DNA from 2 places in the Flavobacterium luteolum genome. Region 2 is predicted to be linked to the other one. Evidence: riboswitches for the same ligand, from Rfam matches in the RefSeq annotation. Region 2 holds a riboswitch; the other holds the start of a gene.
What was found. Region 2 has a riboswitch for cobalamin ahead of OZP10_RS04750 (TonB-dependent receptor plug domain-containing protein). Riboswitches for the same ligand answer to the same signal wherever they lie in the genome.
Positions count from the first base shown of each region.

Region 1 (7,539 bases), 2.0 Mb from region 2:
GTTCTTACAGATTTAGGTTCTCCAGGCTGGTTTATTGCAGATCATACTAAGTTTATGGCGAGCAATGATGATAAATGTAATTGCGATGCAGGAAACGATATGCTGGTTTCGCCTGTATTTGATTTAACAAATTACAAAACAGCACATTTAACTTTTGACGGTTTTGGTGATGGTCAGCACCTTTCAGATGGATATGTAAAAGTAAGTACTGATGGTGGTGAAACTTGGAAAGAAGTATTCCACATGCCTTATTATGGAGCTTGGTGGGAATATGGTGTAGATTTGACTGAATATGCAGGAAAATCTTGTGTAATGGTAGCATTCGTCCATAATGATAACGGATTTTTTGCAAATGGTTTTGCAGTAGATAACATCGAAATTAAAGAAACAAAATCGAATGTAAGATTGTCTAATCTAAGTGTTGCAGAAAATGTAAACGAAGATTCGGCTTCTCACGAATTTGTGGTAAGTGCTAGAAACTCTGCTTACCAGCCGATAAATAAAGTAACAGTTGAGTACCAAATTTCTCAAAACGGAACTGCTGTTGGAGCGCCAGTTTCTTTAGAGAGAAATGATGAAGTATTAGTTGGTCAGACAATTACCTATAAAATTGATGGTTTGCCAAAATTGGCTGCAGGAAATTATGAAATTGCTGTAAAAGCATTTACGGCAGATGAACCAAAAGATCAGGCACAGGTAATAAAAGGCGTTTTTCAAGTTGTTGCAAACGCACCAGAATTAAATCTTGAAGATTTTTCAAATATGCCAGAAGGTTCTTTGTTTGGAGCTAAAGGATTTGTTTCAAGTTTAAGTGATGATAACTATCCATGGAGAGTCGTAACTACTCCAGATAATGCGAACTTGACCGTTCCTAAAAAAGACCATACAGGAGATTCTTCAACAAAAATGCTTTACAGTCAATTGGAGAATTTATCTTATTACGGAGAATTAATTTCGCCAATGTATAAATTGTCTCAAAGCGCTTCTGCAGTTGAATTTTATTATGCAATGCAGAGTAATGTTAACGACATCTTATTGGTAGATATTAAAGCTGCAGGAGGAGAATGGACAGAATTATGGAGAAACAATAGAAAAGGAAGTTTTGTTGATACAGATTGGAAAAGAGCGGCATTAAACATTAGTAAATACAAAGGCAAATCGGTCATGTTCCGCTTCAGACATGCAAAAGCAGATGGATATTCTTATATGGTTTTAGACGATTTAAAAATCTTTAATGATGCCGTTACAGACGTGGCTATGGAGATTTTATCGCCAAAAGATGTTTGCGGAAGTCAAGAATATAAAGTAAAACTGTCAAATGAAGGACAGATTGCGATTAAAGAAAACTCAATTCAGTTAAATTTAGAATATTTAAACACTTCAGAAGCTATTTCTGAAACTGTACAAGCAGGAATTCCTGTTGGAGGAAGCATTGAATATACCTTCAAAAAACAGCCAAAATTAGATGATAGTGCAGATTCTCACGTATTTAATTTTACAGCTAAATTAGAAGGTGATATTATTGATCAAAATAATATTATTGAAAATTATACTTATCAGGGAGTTTCAGGTGATTTTAAATTGTTCGACAATGCATCAATTCATGGTTATGCCGGTAAAAGCATTTACATTAATGCTGAATCTAAATTATTAATGAATGAATTAGAAGCAGTTTCATACAAGTGGAATACAGGAGAAGCTACAAATGCTATCGAAGTAACTAAACCTGGTGATTACATTGTTACAGCAGTTCTTGACAACGGATGTACATTAACAGAAAAAGTAACGGTAACATTCGACAATTTCGAATCTGATCTTCCAAGTGGTGACGTTTGTGGACCAGAAGTAGTTTTAAATCCGGGGAATTATGCTGCTTACGAATGGTTTGATGGTTCAACAGATCCAACTTTCACTGCAACAGAAAGCGGTGAATATTATGTAACAGTTTACAACGAACACGGATTAGGTAAAATTTTTACAACGACAATCAATGTTCTTGAGAATACAGTTCCAGAAATTCAGGCATTAGAAGGAAACAAAATAACAGCTTCTGCTGATGCGGCAGGTTATCAGTGGTATTTGAACGGAAGACCTTTGCCAAATGCAACCGAAAAAATGGTTTCTACAATTTGGGAAGGAAGCTATAGTCTTCAAGTAACAAATGCACACGGTTGTACAAATATGTCGGCTCCAATTGATTCTAAAGGTCTTCTTATTGGAAAACTGACCAATTCTTTCAGAGTGTTCCCAAATCCTGCGGCAGACAATGTAAACATCTTCTTGGCTGAAAAAGCAGAAGGTCAAGCAGAAATGAAAATTTATTCTATGGAAGGCAATGCAGTTTGGAGTAAAACCTATTCTGCTGTTCCGTCAAGCGTAAATGTAAGTCAGCTTACAACTGGAGTTTATATTCTAGATTGTACGGTACAAGGTAAAAAGTACACGGCTAAGATTATTAAAAAGTAACAAATTACAGATAGAAACGGCAGTTCTCGCGTAGAACTGCCCTTCTAAAAAACAAAAACATACGATGAAAAAATCAAAGCTGATAATTTGTGCACTAATGATGTGTGCAGGTGCAATGGCTCAAACCGAAAAGGTTAAACTGGGCGTAAAAGCAGGATTAAATGTTGCGAGCCTTACATTTGATGAAAATGAATTGAACTCATCTGCAAAAACAGGATTTACTGCCGGTTTAATGGCTGAAATTCCTTTGGCAAAAAACTTTTCAGTACAGCCAGAATTACTGTATAGTCAGCAGGGAATGAAATTATCTTATTCAGATCCAGAGGTTCAAAACTCGCATTATAAAAGCACTCTTGCCTTAAACTATTTAAACATTCCTGTAATGTTGAAGTATTATGTTGTAAAAGGTTTAAGTATTCAAGCAGGACCACAAGTTGGAATTTTACTAAAAGCAAACAACAAATATCAGGACAACTTTTTGGGTTATGAGAATAGCGAAAAAATGAATTTGTCAGACTATTCAAATGGAGTAGATGCTTCTGTAAATTTCGGATTAGGGTATCAGTTTAAAGACAGGTTTTATGCAGATGCAAGATATAATTTGTCTTATACCAATGTGTTTAAAGACGTAACAGCAAACACAAATTATATTATAAACAGCGATATGAAGAATAAAGTTTTTCAAATAACAATCGGTTATTTTTTTAATTAGAGTTAGTAACCTTTATCACTGTTAAAAACCACTCTTTTTTAAGAGTGGTTTTTTGTTTTTTGCAAAAAATCAAATTCTAACTTGCAGACACCATACCTGAGTTATATCTTTACCCCAGATTTTGGTCTGCTTTTTCAAACCGAAAAAGCAGTTAAAAGGGAATCAGGTGCAAATCCTGAACAGACCCGCTACTGTAAGTTCTACACAAAGTCTTTAAACATTACCCATGCCATTGTTCCGTTTTGAGGGATGAGAAGGCCGTTTAAAGATAGAATAAGTCAGGAGACCTGCCACGATCACATAGTTTAAAACTTTCGTGGTATGAAGTTGATGACAAGAGAATAACCTGCTATTGCATAGCGGGATTACTACTGTTATATAATTACGGCATCACGCAAAGTTTATTTAATTAAATCGTGATGTATAATTTTAGAAAAACGCTTCTTGCAACTTTTTTTTTATTGATTCCTTTTTTGCTTCATTCCCAAGCAGTGACTGATAGTTCGCGGGTTTTAAAAGAAGTGGTTTTAAAAGGAAAACCCTATCAGGAAGTCATTCCCGTGCAAAGTCTTTCGGGTGTTCTGCTAGAAAATCTTTCCAGTCACAATGTTGCCGATGCACTTCGTTATTTTGCGGGAACTCAAATTAAAGATTATGGCGGAGTCGGCGGACTCAAGACAGTTGATGTTCGAAATATCGGAACACATCATGTTGGTGTTTTTTATGACGGAATTCAGCTGGGAAATGCACAAAACGGAGTAACCGATCTAGGAAAGTATTCGCTTGATGATATGGAATCGCTTACGATGTACAATGGACAGAAAAGCGAAATTTTCCAGTCAGCAAAAGACTTTGCGGCTGCTTCTACGATTTATTTGCGAACCAAACGCCCTGTTTTTATTGGCAATAAAAAAACAAATCTGCTGGTTCGTTACAAAACAATGTCCATCAATTATCATGATCCTTCTTTTAGATGGGAACAAAAGCTGAGCGATAAAGTGAGTTTAAGCGTAAGTTCTGAATACATCAAATCAAACGGACAGTATAAATTTAGATACAAAAGAAAAAACCAAGACGGAAGCACGGCTTATGATACCACAGCTACACGATGGAACAGCGATGTAGAAGCATTCCGATTTGAATCTGGTTTGTATGGAAAAATTAATAATGGAACTTGGGATGCTAAAGTATATTATTATGATTCTGAACGCGGTGCACCGGGAGCAATTGTAGAAAATAAGTTTAAAGACGGTTTTAGACAATTTGATAAGAACTTTTTCGGACAGTCTTCTTTAACGAAAGACGTTTCAGAAAAATATAAATTCCAGCTCAAAGGAAAATTCGCTTACGATTATACCCATTATATAGCACGAGATACTACCAATGTTTTAGGTGAAACCGTAACCGAAGGAGCACAATCTGATGATAGTTATTATCAGCAGGAAGCTTATTTCTCTGCAGTCAATATGTACAGCATTTTGCCCACTTGGGATGTTTCGCTGTCAACCGATTTTCAATACAATAAACTAAATGCGACAAGAAGAGGAATCCAAACACAATTCTCTTTTCCGCAGCGATATACAGCGCTTGTTTCTCTTGCAACTTCGTATCGATATGAAGGTTTTAAAGTTTTAGGAAATGTATTAGGAACTCGTGTCATTGAGGAAGTAGAATACAATGCCAAAGCACCCAATAAAACCGAATTTACACCTGCATTATTTCTTGGTTATACTCCGTTTAAAAAATACGATTTCAATTTAAGAGCTTTCGCTAAACGTATTTTCAGAATGCCAACTTTCAACGATTTGTATTATACCATGATTGGTTCTAGCACTTTGAGGCCAGAATATATGAATCAGTACGATGTTGGTTTTACATATAATTTCCCCGTAAGGGAAAGTTTTTTCGATAAATTTTCTTTTCAGGCAGATGCTTATTATACCAATACAAAAGACAAAATTGTTGCCGCTCCAACCGGAAATTTATTTCGTTGGATGATGACCAATATCGGTCAGGTTAAAGGAAAAGGAATCGAAACAGTTCTTAATATGGGAACTCATTTTAATAAGTTAAAACTAGATGCTAATCTAACGTACACATATTCTCAAAGTCAAGATTTTACAAAAATTGTTGGTTTAGAAATGTCTTCTTACGGAGATCAGATTCCGTACACACCTTGGCACAGCGGATCTGGAATTTTAAACGCCAATTACGAATCTTGGAACTTCAATTACAGCTTTATTTATGTCGGAAAACGCTACAACGGAAATGTCAATAATATTAAAGTGAATGAAGTACAGCCGTGGTACACACATGATTTGGCGGTTCAGAAATCTTTCACATTCAGCACCTACAAATTAAACGGAACAATTGAAGTCAACAACGCTTTCAATCAGCAATATGAAGTGATTTACAATTATCCGATGCCAGGGCGAACATTCAAATTTATAATCAGTTTTGAGTTATGAAAAAGAGCTTTTTTAAAATAGTATTTGGTTTAAGCATAGCTGTTTTGCTGGTTTCCTGCCGTGAAGACGAAACTGTATTTCTTTCTTCTGACACCGCTGTTGCCGCGCCAAGAAGCGACGGAAAGATTGAAGGTTTTTATCTTCTAAACGAAGGCAATATGGGAATGAATCGTGCGAGTCTGGATGTTTTTAATTACAGAACTGGAAATTATACTACGGATGTATATTCAGAACGAAATCCGAGTGTGGTAAAGGAATTGGGAGATGTTGGAAACGATATTAAAATCTATGGAAATAAGGTTTATGCAGTTATAAATTGCTCTAACAAAGTTGAGGTTTTAGAAAAATGGACCGCAAAACGCATCAAAAAAATAGACATTCCGAATTGCCGTTATGTGGCTTTTTATAAAGACAAAGCCTATGTGAGTTCTTATTCGGGACCAGTTGCGATTAATCCGAATGCAGAAATCGGTTTTGTGGCCGAAATTGACACCACTTCATTAGAAATAAAAAGAAAAGTAACCGTTGGTTATCAGCCAGAACAAATGGTTATTCATAACGGAAAATTATATGTGGCCAATTCTGGCGGTTACAGAGTTCCAAATTACGATAGAACCGTTTCAGTTATTGATCTGGTGACTTTCACAGAAATCAAAAAAATAGACGTAGGCATTAATTTGTACAGCATGCAGATTGATAGCCGCGGTGATATTTACGTGAGTTCACGAGGCGATTATTACAATACGCCATCTAATCTTTTTGTGATTGATACACAAACAGACGAAAAGAAAATGCAGCTCGATATTCCTGTTTCTGGAACTTGTCTGGTAGATGATTTACTGTATTACTACAGCGTTTCTTGGAGTTACTTATCAGGCAGTAATAAAGTGAGTTACGGAATTTTAGATACTAAAACTAAAAAAGTAGTTACGAATCAGATTATCACGGACGGTACCGATAAAAAAATCATGATTCCGTACGGACTTCAAGTCAATCCAGAGACCAAAGAAATCTACATTACCGATGCGCAAAACTATGTAGTAACGGGCTATATCTACTGTTTTACGCCAGATGGAAAACTAAAATGGAAAACAACCGCAGGAAATATTCCTGCCCATATTGCTTTTATAACTAAAAAATAACCCTTAAAAATGATGAATAAAAATCTTTTTAAAATCGCTTTGTTTTCAATTCTCTTTTTGGGATTTGCAGCTTGTGATAAAGACAATGATAATGAAGAAAATCTGCTTCCCGCAGAAGTGCTGAAGGAAAACTACACGATTGATCGTTTTAAAGTTCTGAATATAGCAACAGATCTTCCAAGTACGGCAAAACTGACTTGGAGCATTAAAGATTCGATTATCTCTGAAAACACAGATTTAGATTTTATAAGTCCGTTTCAAAAAAACTATCCACTGACTTTAAAAGTTGAAATAAACGGAGAAACCAAGATTTATAACGCATCCATAAATGTTATAAAAGAAACAGGAACATACAGTAAATATATTTCTCATGTATTTGATTTTCGTCCTGCAGTTGGACAATTCACAAACGAAATTCCGCAATATACCGCAGGAAATACAGAAGCCAGCATAATTTCTGCAGCGAAAAAAGCAATTGTGGGTTCCAACACCACAATGATTTCGTTGGGCGGTTTTGGTGGTTATGTGGTTTTTGGTTTCGATCACACTATTCCGAACATGGGCGGACGAGATTTTAAAGTTTTAGGAAATGCTTTTTGGGGAAATGAAGCCAACGAAGCGCGTGCAGGATCTTGTGAACCCGGAATTATTATGGTGGCTTATGACAAGAATAAAAATGGAAAACCTGACGATGACGAATGGTTTGAAATAGCTGGAAGCGAATACTTTAAAAACACGACTACAAAAAATT
Region 1 covers NZ_CP114286.1:4,501,475-4,509,013, forward strand. Annotated here, with positions in the region: gene OZP10_RS19295 (M4 family metallopeptidase) at 1-2,466, shown strand, start outside; gene OZP10_RS19300 (porin family protein) at 2,531-3,178, shown strand; cobalamin riboswitch at 3,284-3,487, shown strand; gene OZP10_RS19305 (TonB-dependent receptor) at 3,598-5,646, shown strand; gene OZP10_RS19310 (beta-propeller fold lactonase family protein) at 5,643-6,788, shown strand; gene OZP10_RS19315 (cell surface protein) at 6,801-7,539, shown strand, end outside.
Region 1: another riboswitch for cobalamin. It lies ahead of OZP10_RS19305 (TonB-dependent receptor); the one in region 2 lies ahead of OZP10_RS04750 (TonB-dependent receptor plug domain-containing protein).

Region 2 (7,539 bases):
ATTTGTCAAAAGCACCTTGTGCATAAAAAGTGGTAGAAACGAATGCGAAGACTAAAGTTATAATGAAATTTCTCATGATTATTTTTTTGTTTAATTACTGTTTAAAGATTTTGTTTTTTGATTGTTCGTATTCTTTAATGTACTGTACACTTTCAATACCTACATTAACATTGTTTGATAATAAAGCCAAAGCCTTTTGAGTTGCTTTTAAGGCTTCTTCGGGATCATCGTAAGTTCCTAATTCTGTTTGCGAAGCTACTGCAGTAGTGTCATTTTTTTCGCTAACAAAAAAATAGGTTCCGATGCCCAGCAAAACAACAGTAGAAGCCGCAATCGATAACCACGCTACGTTGCGTTTTTTAGATTGTAGTGGAATCTCATACGTCGATTTCTGTTCTTTTGCTTGAGAGAAATAGCCAAACATAGGTTTGTACTGCTCCAAATGCTGCGCAACATTTGGTGAAGAAAAATATTCTTTTAATTGATTTTCTTCGGCAATAGAAGTTTCTCCCTGAAAGTATTTTTCTAATATATCTTCTATTTTATTTAGTTCCATAAAGGTGTGTATTTGTCATTGATTCTCTAATTTTTTTTCTCGCTCTCGAAAGTGCCACGCGTATTGCGGTTTCGTTCATATTTACGATTTTGGCTATTTCTTCAAATTCATATTGTTCAACATCCCGAAGCTGAATTAAAAGCTGCATTTGTTCGGGCATCTCGTTTATAATTTTTTCGACCCATTCTAAACTATCTTGATCCTCTAATTTTTTGTCCAATTGTGGCTGCCGATCCGTAAAATTATTATGGACAATCTGTAGATTGCTAGCTCTTTTAGATTTTAACTGGTCGAGACAATAGTTTTTAGTCATAGTCATTGCCAATGCTTCAACACTATTGTAACTTTCTAGATTGTCTTTTTTGTTCCATAATTTTACCATTACTTCCTGAGTTGCATCCTCTGCTTCTTCAGTACTTGTAAGCAATCTTTTTGCCAGACGAAAAACTTTGTCTTTAAAAGGATTTATTAATTCTATAAATACAACTTGGTTCATTAATCTGATGGTTAATCGTTAGCTTATATATTCAAGACGAGGTACAATTATGTTTGTTACAAGAAAAACTAAATTTTTTTATGTAAAAAAAACTGCTTTTTAACGAAGCTAAAAGTAAAGATGCTATTTTTACAGTTATACTACTAAGATACTTAAACGATATGAAAACAACTTTAAAGGGTGTTCTTTTTCTCTTTTTATTCGCTTTTTCTTTACAGTCTTGTGAAGATCAGGATGATGTAGCTGCTCCAGCTGACCTGCAGATTAATAATTTTATATGGAGAGGATTAAATGAAGTTTACTTATGGCAACAAGATGTTCCAAATCTAGCTGATGGCCGTAATTTACAACCAGATTTTAATCAGTTTTTAAGAGGATATTCTCATCCCGAAGATTTATTTGAAGATTTATTAAACAGACCAGTTAGTAAATATCCTAACGGAGATGCTATTGATCGTTTTAGCTGGATTGTTGAAGATTATACTGTTCTAGAACAGGAGTTAAGTGGTGTTACTAAGAATAACGGTGTCGATTTTAGGTTAAGCCGAGTATCTTCGACATCAAATGATGTGGTGGGTTTTGTGCGATACATTATTCCAAATTCTGATGCCGCTACTAAAGCAATTAAACGTGGCGATTTGTTTACTAGTGTAAACGGGACAAAACTTACTGTTTCTAATTATCAGCAGCTATTATTAAATCAAGATAGTTATACTTTAGATTTGGCAGATTATAATGGAACGAGTTATGTTCTAAACGGAAAATCGGTTGCCTTAACTAAAACTGTTTTAGAAGAAAATCCTATTTTCATTAATAAAGTGATTACTTCTGGAAGCCATAAAATTGGTTATTTGATGTATAATGGTTTTTATTCAAGTTATGACAGTAGATTAAATCAGGCCTTTGGAGAATTAAAATCACAAGGAGTTACAGATTTGATTTTAGATCTTCGATATAATGGAGGAGGATCGGTGCCTTCTGCTATAAGACTTTCTAGTATGATCACAGGACAATTTGATACTCAGGTTTTTGCAAAAACGCAATTTAATACTAAGTGGATGAAAGATATGACTGCTGACGATTTAGAAAGCTTGAATTATAGATTTGTAAATAATATTGACGGGACAGCATTAAACAGTTTAAATTTAAATACAGTTTATATTATTGCTACTGCGAGTACAGCATCTGCCAGCGAATTGGTTATAAATGGCTTAAAGCCTTATATTAATGTAGTTCAGATTGGAGAAACTACTATAGGTAAAAACGTTGGCTCTTATACCATTTACGATTCAGAAACTTTGTTTTCTAAAAAAGGAATTAATCCAAATCATAAATATGCGATGCAACCTCTAGTTTTTAAAATCTCAAATTCTGCAGGTTTTGGTGATTACCAGCAAGGTTTACAGCCTACTTATGCGCAAAGAGAATATTTGGATACTTTTGGTGTTTTAGGAGAAACGTCTGAGCCTTTGCTTAATCTGGCTATTTCTAAAATCACAGGATCTACAGCCAAAAGAACTCTTAATGATAATTCTGAGCCGAATACCCCTTATTTGACAGATTCAAAAATCATTAACGGATTAAGACACGGAATGTACATTCAAAATCCATTAAAAAACTAAAATACAATAAATAGAAAAGGCTTTCAGAAATGAAAGCCTTTTCCATAAAAAAAACAAAAACTAATTCTAAAGGTTAAAATTAATCGTTAAAGTAGAATCCGTTTGGACCAACACCAACAGTTAATTCTTTTAATAAACTTCCGCTGAAGTTATAAATATAGGCTTTGCTGTCTGTTTTAAAGTTTCCTCCATCTGAAAGGAAAACGCGGTTGCCTTTAACTGCAAATCCGTAAAGGTATCCAATATCTGAAGTAGCCGTGAAGAGTGGGCTAGCAGAAGCTGTTGTTGCAGCCGTGTTAATTGAGTATACTGAGTTTCCTACTGTATAATAAACTTGGTTGTTTTCGATGTCTAAATATCCGGCAACTCCTTGAGATTCTGGAATTTCAATTTTAGAAACTGATTTGTCAGAGATTTTAACTTTTATAATTTCGCTGCTTTGTGTAAAAGAAGGACGTAAGATATAAAGAGTTCCATTTTCTTCTTCAATAGAATCTGAACCAGAGCCAATTGTTATTGGAGCTTCTAAAGCTTTTGTGTTGATATTGTAAATTGAAAGCTTGTCACTACCGATAGGATCTGTAATGTATAATTTTCCGCTTTCTTCAACAATTCTATTTCCAGTTGTATTTAGGTTAATTTTAGATTCAACAAGATTTGTTGCTAAATTAATAATAGCAATATAATCATCTGTAACAGAATCATATGAGTTTGCATTTGTTACATAAGCTTTGCCATCTTTTACAACACCATATCTTGGATTAGCCAATCCGCTGTCAACTTTAGCGATTAGCTTAAAAGTATAACGGTTTACGATGTTTATTACATTAGATCCGCCAGCAATTATATACGCTCTGTCTCCGCTGAAAAAGATGTTTTGAGCAAATTTCCCAAGTACATCAGATCCATTTTCTGCTTTATAAACGTCTTTAGTAAAAATGCTGAAATCATCGCTAGAAAATGATACCGTTCCAGCATCTGTGCTTCCTTCATTTAAAATAAAAAAACCATTGTCGTAAGCACCTTTTGGACTATCGTTGTCATCGCTTGAACAAGAAGCAAATAACGAGATGCTTAACGCTATTAAAAGTAATTTACTAAACTTCATATATTAAAATTTTAAGGTTAAATACATATTGAAATTGCGACCAGGCATTGGTCTGTTTTCTAGACTTTCGTAGTCTTTATTAAAAAGGTTTAAGACCTGAAAACCTACTTTGAAAGAATCTAAAAATTTAAGATCATAATCGATTCCGATATTTGAAATCGTATAATCATTAATAATTTCGTCTGGATTATTATCGGCTCTCGTATAGACAAAGCCATTATAAAGAATTTGATAATAAGCACTTATTTTATTTCGAGAATACGAAAATGCTCCTGTTGCCTTATTAAATGGAACGAAAAAGATTTGATTTTTCGTTTTTTCGTCTTGTGAGATTGTATAGGCATAAGTGGCATTTAAAGCAAAATTGTTTTTGCCAAAACTTTTTTTCCAACCTAAAACAGTTTCTGTACCATAACTATTTACTTTGTCTTGATTTTGTGGAGTCCAAATACCATTTGCTCCTGGAACCCATTGCAGCATATCAGTAATTTTCATGTAATAAAAATTCTGCGTCCAAGTCAGATTTTTGAATGTAAAGACATTGCCAATTTCTCCTTGATATGAGCTTTCAGGTTTTAAGTTCGGATTTCCTCCTTCGTCCCAATATAAATCGTTGTAAGTTGGAATTCTAAAGTTTCTAGAGACATTCAGTTTTAGATTGTACCAATCGTTAAATTTATAAGAAGATCCTAAATTGAATAAAACGGGCGATTTGTAATTATTGGTAAATTCTTTTCTAACGCCTAATTCGTTTTTCCAATTAGTGCCAAAATCTTGTCTAATTAGCAAAGCAGCAGAACTTATTTCGCGAATATGGTTTCCAAAACTGGTTCCGTAGCCATTTGTTCTACTGTAATCGACAATTCCGTTTATATGAGTTGCTTTAAATAAATGATAATCGACATCTAACTTCGTAATTAAATTTTCAGTCTTTCCGTAACTATAATTTTTTAAAGAGTTATCAGCAAAATATTGATAGTTTTCAAAAATGTAAGCGGTTTTGAAATTGGTTTTAAGTTTTCCGAAACTTCCATCGTATTCCAATAAGTTTCGGTTAAATCCATTTATGTATTTGCTTTTGGTTTCAGATTCTACTACTAACGAAGTATTACGGTCGGTGTTTGAACTTTGGCTGTAAAGCTTTAAAATATGATTTTGGTTGAATTTATATCCAGCATTAGCACTCAGGGTAATGATGTCATATTGTCCATTCTGATTCCATCTTTGGTCGCCTCTCCAAGTATATCGATTTAAATATTTATAATCGTTTGTCGAGCTATTTTTTGAAAGTCCAATTTGGGCGCTCCATTTTTTGTTAGAAATAGAAGTTTTATAATTAATCCCAATCGTATTAAAACTGCCGTAATCTAGTCTTAAGTTATTCTCAAATCGATTAAAAAATAACAAATCGTTATTTAAATGTACAGTACCTCCAACAGCCCCGCTTCCGTAAATAACGCTTCCACCACCTGCTTTAACGCTTATTGAATTATAATCGGAACCAGAAATTGTATTAAAATCGGTGCTTCCATTCATTTGAGAATTGATATTTATCCCGTTCCAAATTACTGCTGTTTGCGAAGAAGTTGTTCCTCTGAAAGAAACAGTAGAAAGCATTCCGCGTCCATATTCTTTAAAATATAAAGTCGAATTAAAATTTAATAAATCGGTTAGAAGAGCTTCGTTTTTATTGATTACAGAATCATTGAGTTTTAAAACAGACTGAGAAACTGAATAGGTTTTTAAATTTTTGTCTGAAACCAATACTTCTTTAAGACTGGTAATAGAATCGCTTTGCGCCGAAATAATCTGGCACATTATAAAAGAGCAAAAAGCAAAAAGTTGTTTTAAAGTCATAATTCCGTCACTCTTTTTCCCGAGAGTTCTATAAATTGTTACAAAGGCAGGTCTCCTGGCTTGCGTCTTGCTGTTTACCTTCCCATCGCGCCGGGCGTGACAGTGGTTTGTAGTTAACAGCAAGCATTCGTTTTGAACTTAGCTTACAGTTGCGGGTACAGCTCAAGAATTTACTTGATTCCCTTTTAATGTGTTTTTAAATCAAAAACACAACCTTAATTTGCTGCAAAGATAAAGTTAAAAATATTGATTATTCAAATTTGTTTTACGTTTCATGAAAAATTATAAATAATTTGCATTAAAAATCGATTTTTATAACTTCTCCGAAATCAACTTTATTATTGAAAGCGTCTTTTAAGGGTAATGAACTTTGATGACATAAAATGCTTCTGATGATTCCGGCATGAGCAACAATTACAATTGGCTGGTTTATTTTTGAAATTTTATCGGATAAAAAATTACCAACTCTTTCGTGTAATTGAACAAAGGATTCTCCGTTTGAAACTTTTATATTCACAAAATCTTCCATCCAAGGATTAAGTTCTTCAGACGGAATTTCGTTCCAGCTTTTCAATTCCCAATCGCCAAAATTCATTTCTTTTAAACGTTCGTCTTCCTGATACGAAATGGTTTTGATATTTTCTTGAATATGTTTTGCTAATGTAACGCAACGCTTTAGTGGACTCGAAAAAATAATTGCCTCAGAAGGAAGTTCAGAAATAATTCTGTCAAAGATTTCATTAAAAGGAACAGCAATATCAACGTCCGATTGTCCATAACAGATTCCTTTTTCGCAGACGGTTTCGGTATGACGAACTAGATAAATTTCCATAAGAATAAAATGCTTAAGTAAAATACCACTTCGCAAACCTGTTGTGTAGCTCCAAGACAATCTCCGGTATAACCGTCAATCCATTTTTGAAAATATCGCGCTAAAAAATATCGCGTTATAAAAACAGGGATTACGGCTAAAAGAAGTTTTAAATCAAAATAAGAAAATACAAGTAACGGAATTAATCCAAAAAAGAAAGAGCCGAAAACCTCTTTCCAAGTATATTGCTTTGCAATTGGCTTGCTTTTGCTTGAAGCATCATCGCGAGAATATTCGTGTGTAAAAATAATGCTTATCGCTGCCAGACGACTTAGTGAATGTGCAGAAATGAATAAGAGGTAAATTTTAAAAACAGCTGTAGAATCATAATCGTTGAATAATAAAATAGATTCTGAAAGCAGTTTGAATTTTAATAGAAAAAGTAAAACCAATCCAATTGCTCCGTAAGCGCCAATGGCGCTATCTTTCATAATCATTAAGATTTTTTCTTTGGTCCAGCCTCCGCCAAAACCATCACAGACATCGGCAAATCCGTCTTCATGAAATGCGCCGGTAGTTAAAATAGAAGCAATAATCGCTAGTATAACAGCAATTTCTGATGAAAGAAATAAGGCAAATAGAGAATAAGCAATAAAAGATATACTTCCGACAATCCAGCCAATAAAGGGAAAATATCTTGTGGCTTTATTTAAATAATCTGGATGATGTGTAATGTTTTTAGGGCATGGAATTCTGGTATAAAACATTAGACAGGTGAAGAATATGTGTAGTTCTTTTTTCATTTATATAATTAGTTTTCCATTTAGTATGTCATTTCGACGAAGGAGAAATCTCTACGAGAAGCTCGACAAAGTTTGGCGTCTGTTTGGACGGAGTTACTTGCGGAGATTTACTTCGTCTATTCGCTATCGCTCGAGTCTCCTTCGTCGAAATGACAAAAATGAGAATAAATCACCATGAAACATAATTGTTTTTTAGAAATGCAAAACTATTTCCTACTTATTCCCGCGCTTTCAAAACTGGCCATTTCATTCAAAAAAGCTTCAGCCGATTTTAAAATTGGGAATG
Region 2 covers NZ_CP114286.1:1,158,154-1,165,692, reverse strand. Annotated here, with positions in the region: gene OZP10_RS04775 (DUF4252 domain-containing protein) at 1-76, opposite strand, end outside; gene OZP10_RS04770 (PG0215 family putative anti-sigma factor) at 95-556, opposite strand; gene OZP10_RS04765 (RNA polymerase sigma factor) at 543-1,052, opposite strand; gene OZP10_RS04760 (GFO_1087 family putative carboxy terminal peptidase) at 1,214-2,674, shown strand; gene OZP10_RS04755 (YncE family protein) at 2,754-3,782, opposite strand; gene OZP10_RS04750 (TonB-dependent receptor plug domain-containing protein) at 3,786-5,639, opposite strand; cobalamin riboswitch at 5,668-5,872, opposite strand; gene cobC (alpha-ribazole phosphatase) at 5,938-6,471, opposite strand; gene OZP10_RS04740 (adenosylcobinamide-GDP ribazoletransferase) at 6,456-7,253, opposite strand; gene cobT (nicotinate-nucleotide--dimethylbenzimidazole phosphoribosyltransferase) at 7,460-7,539, opposite strand, start outside.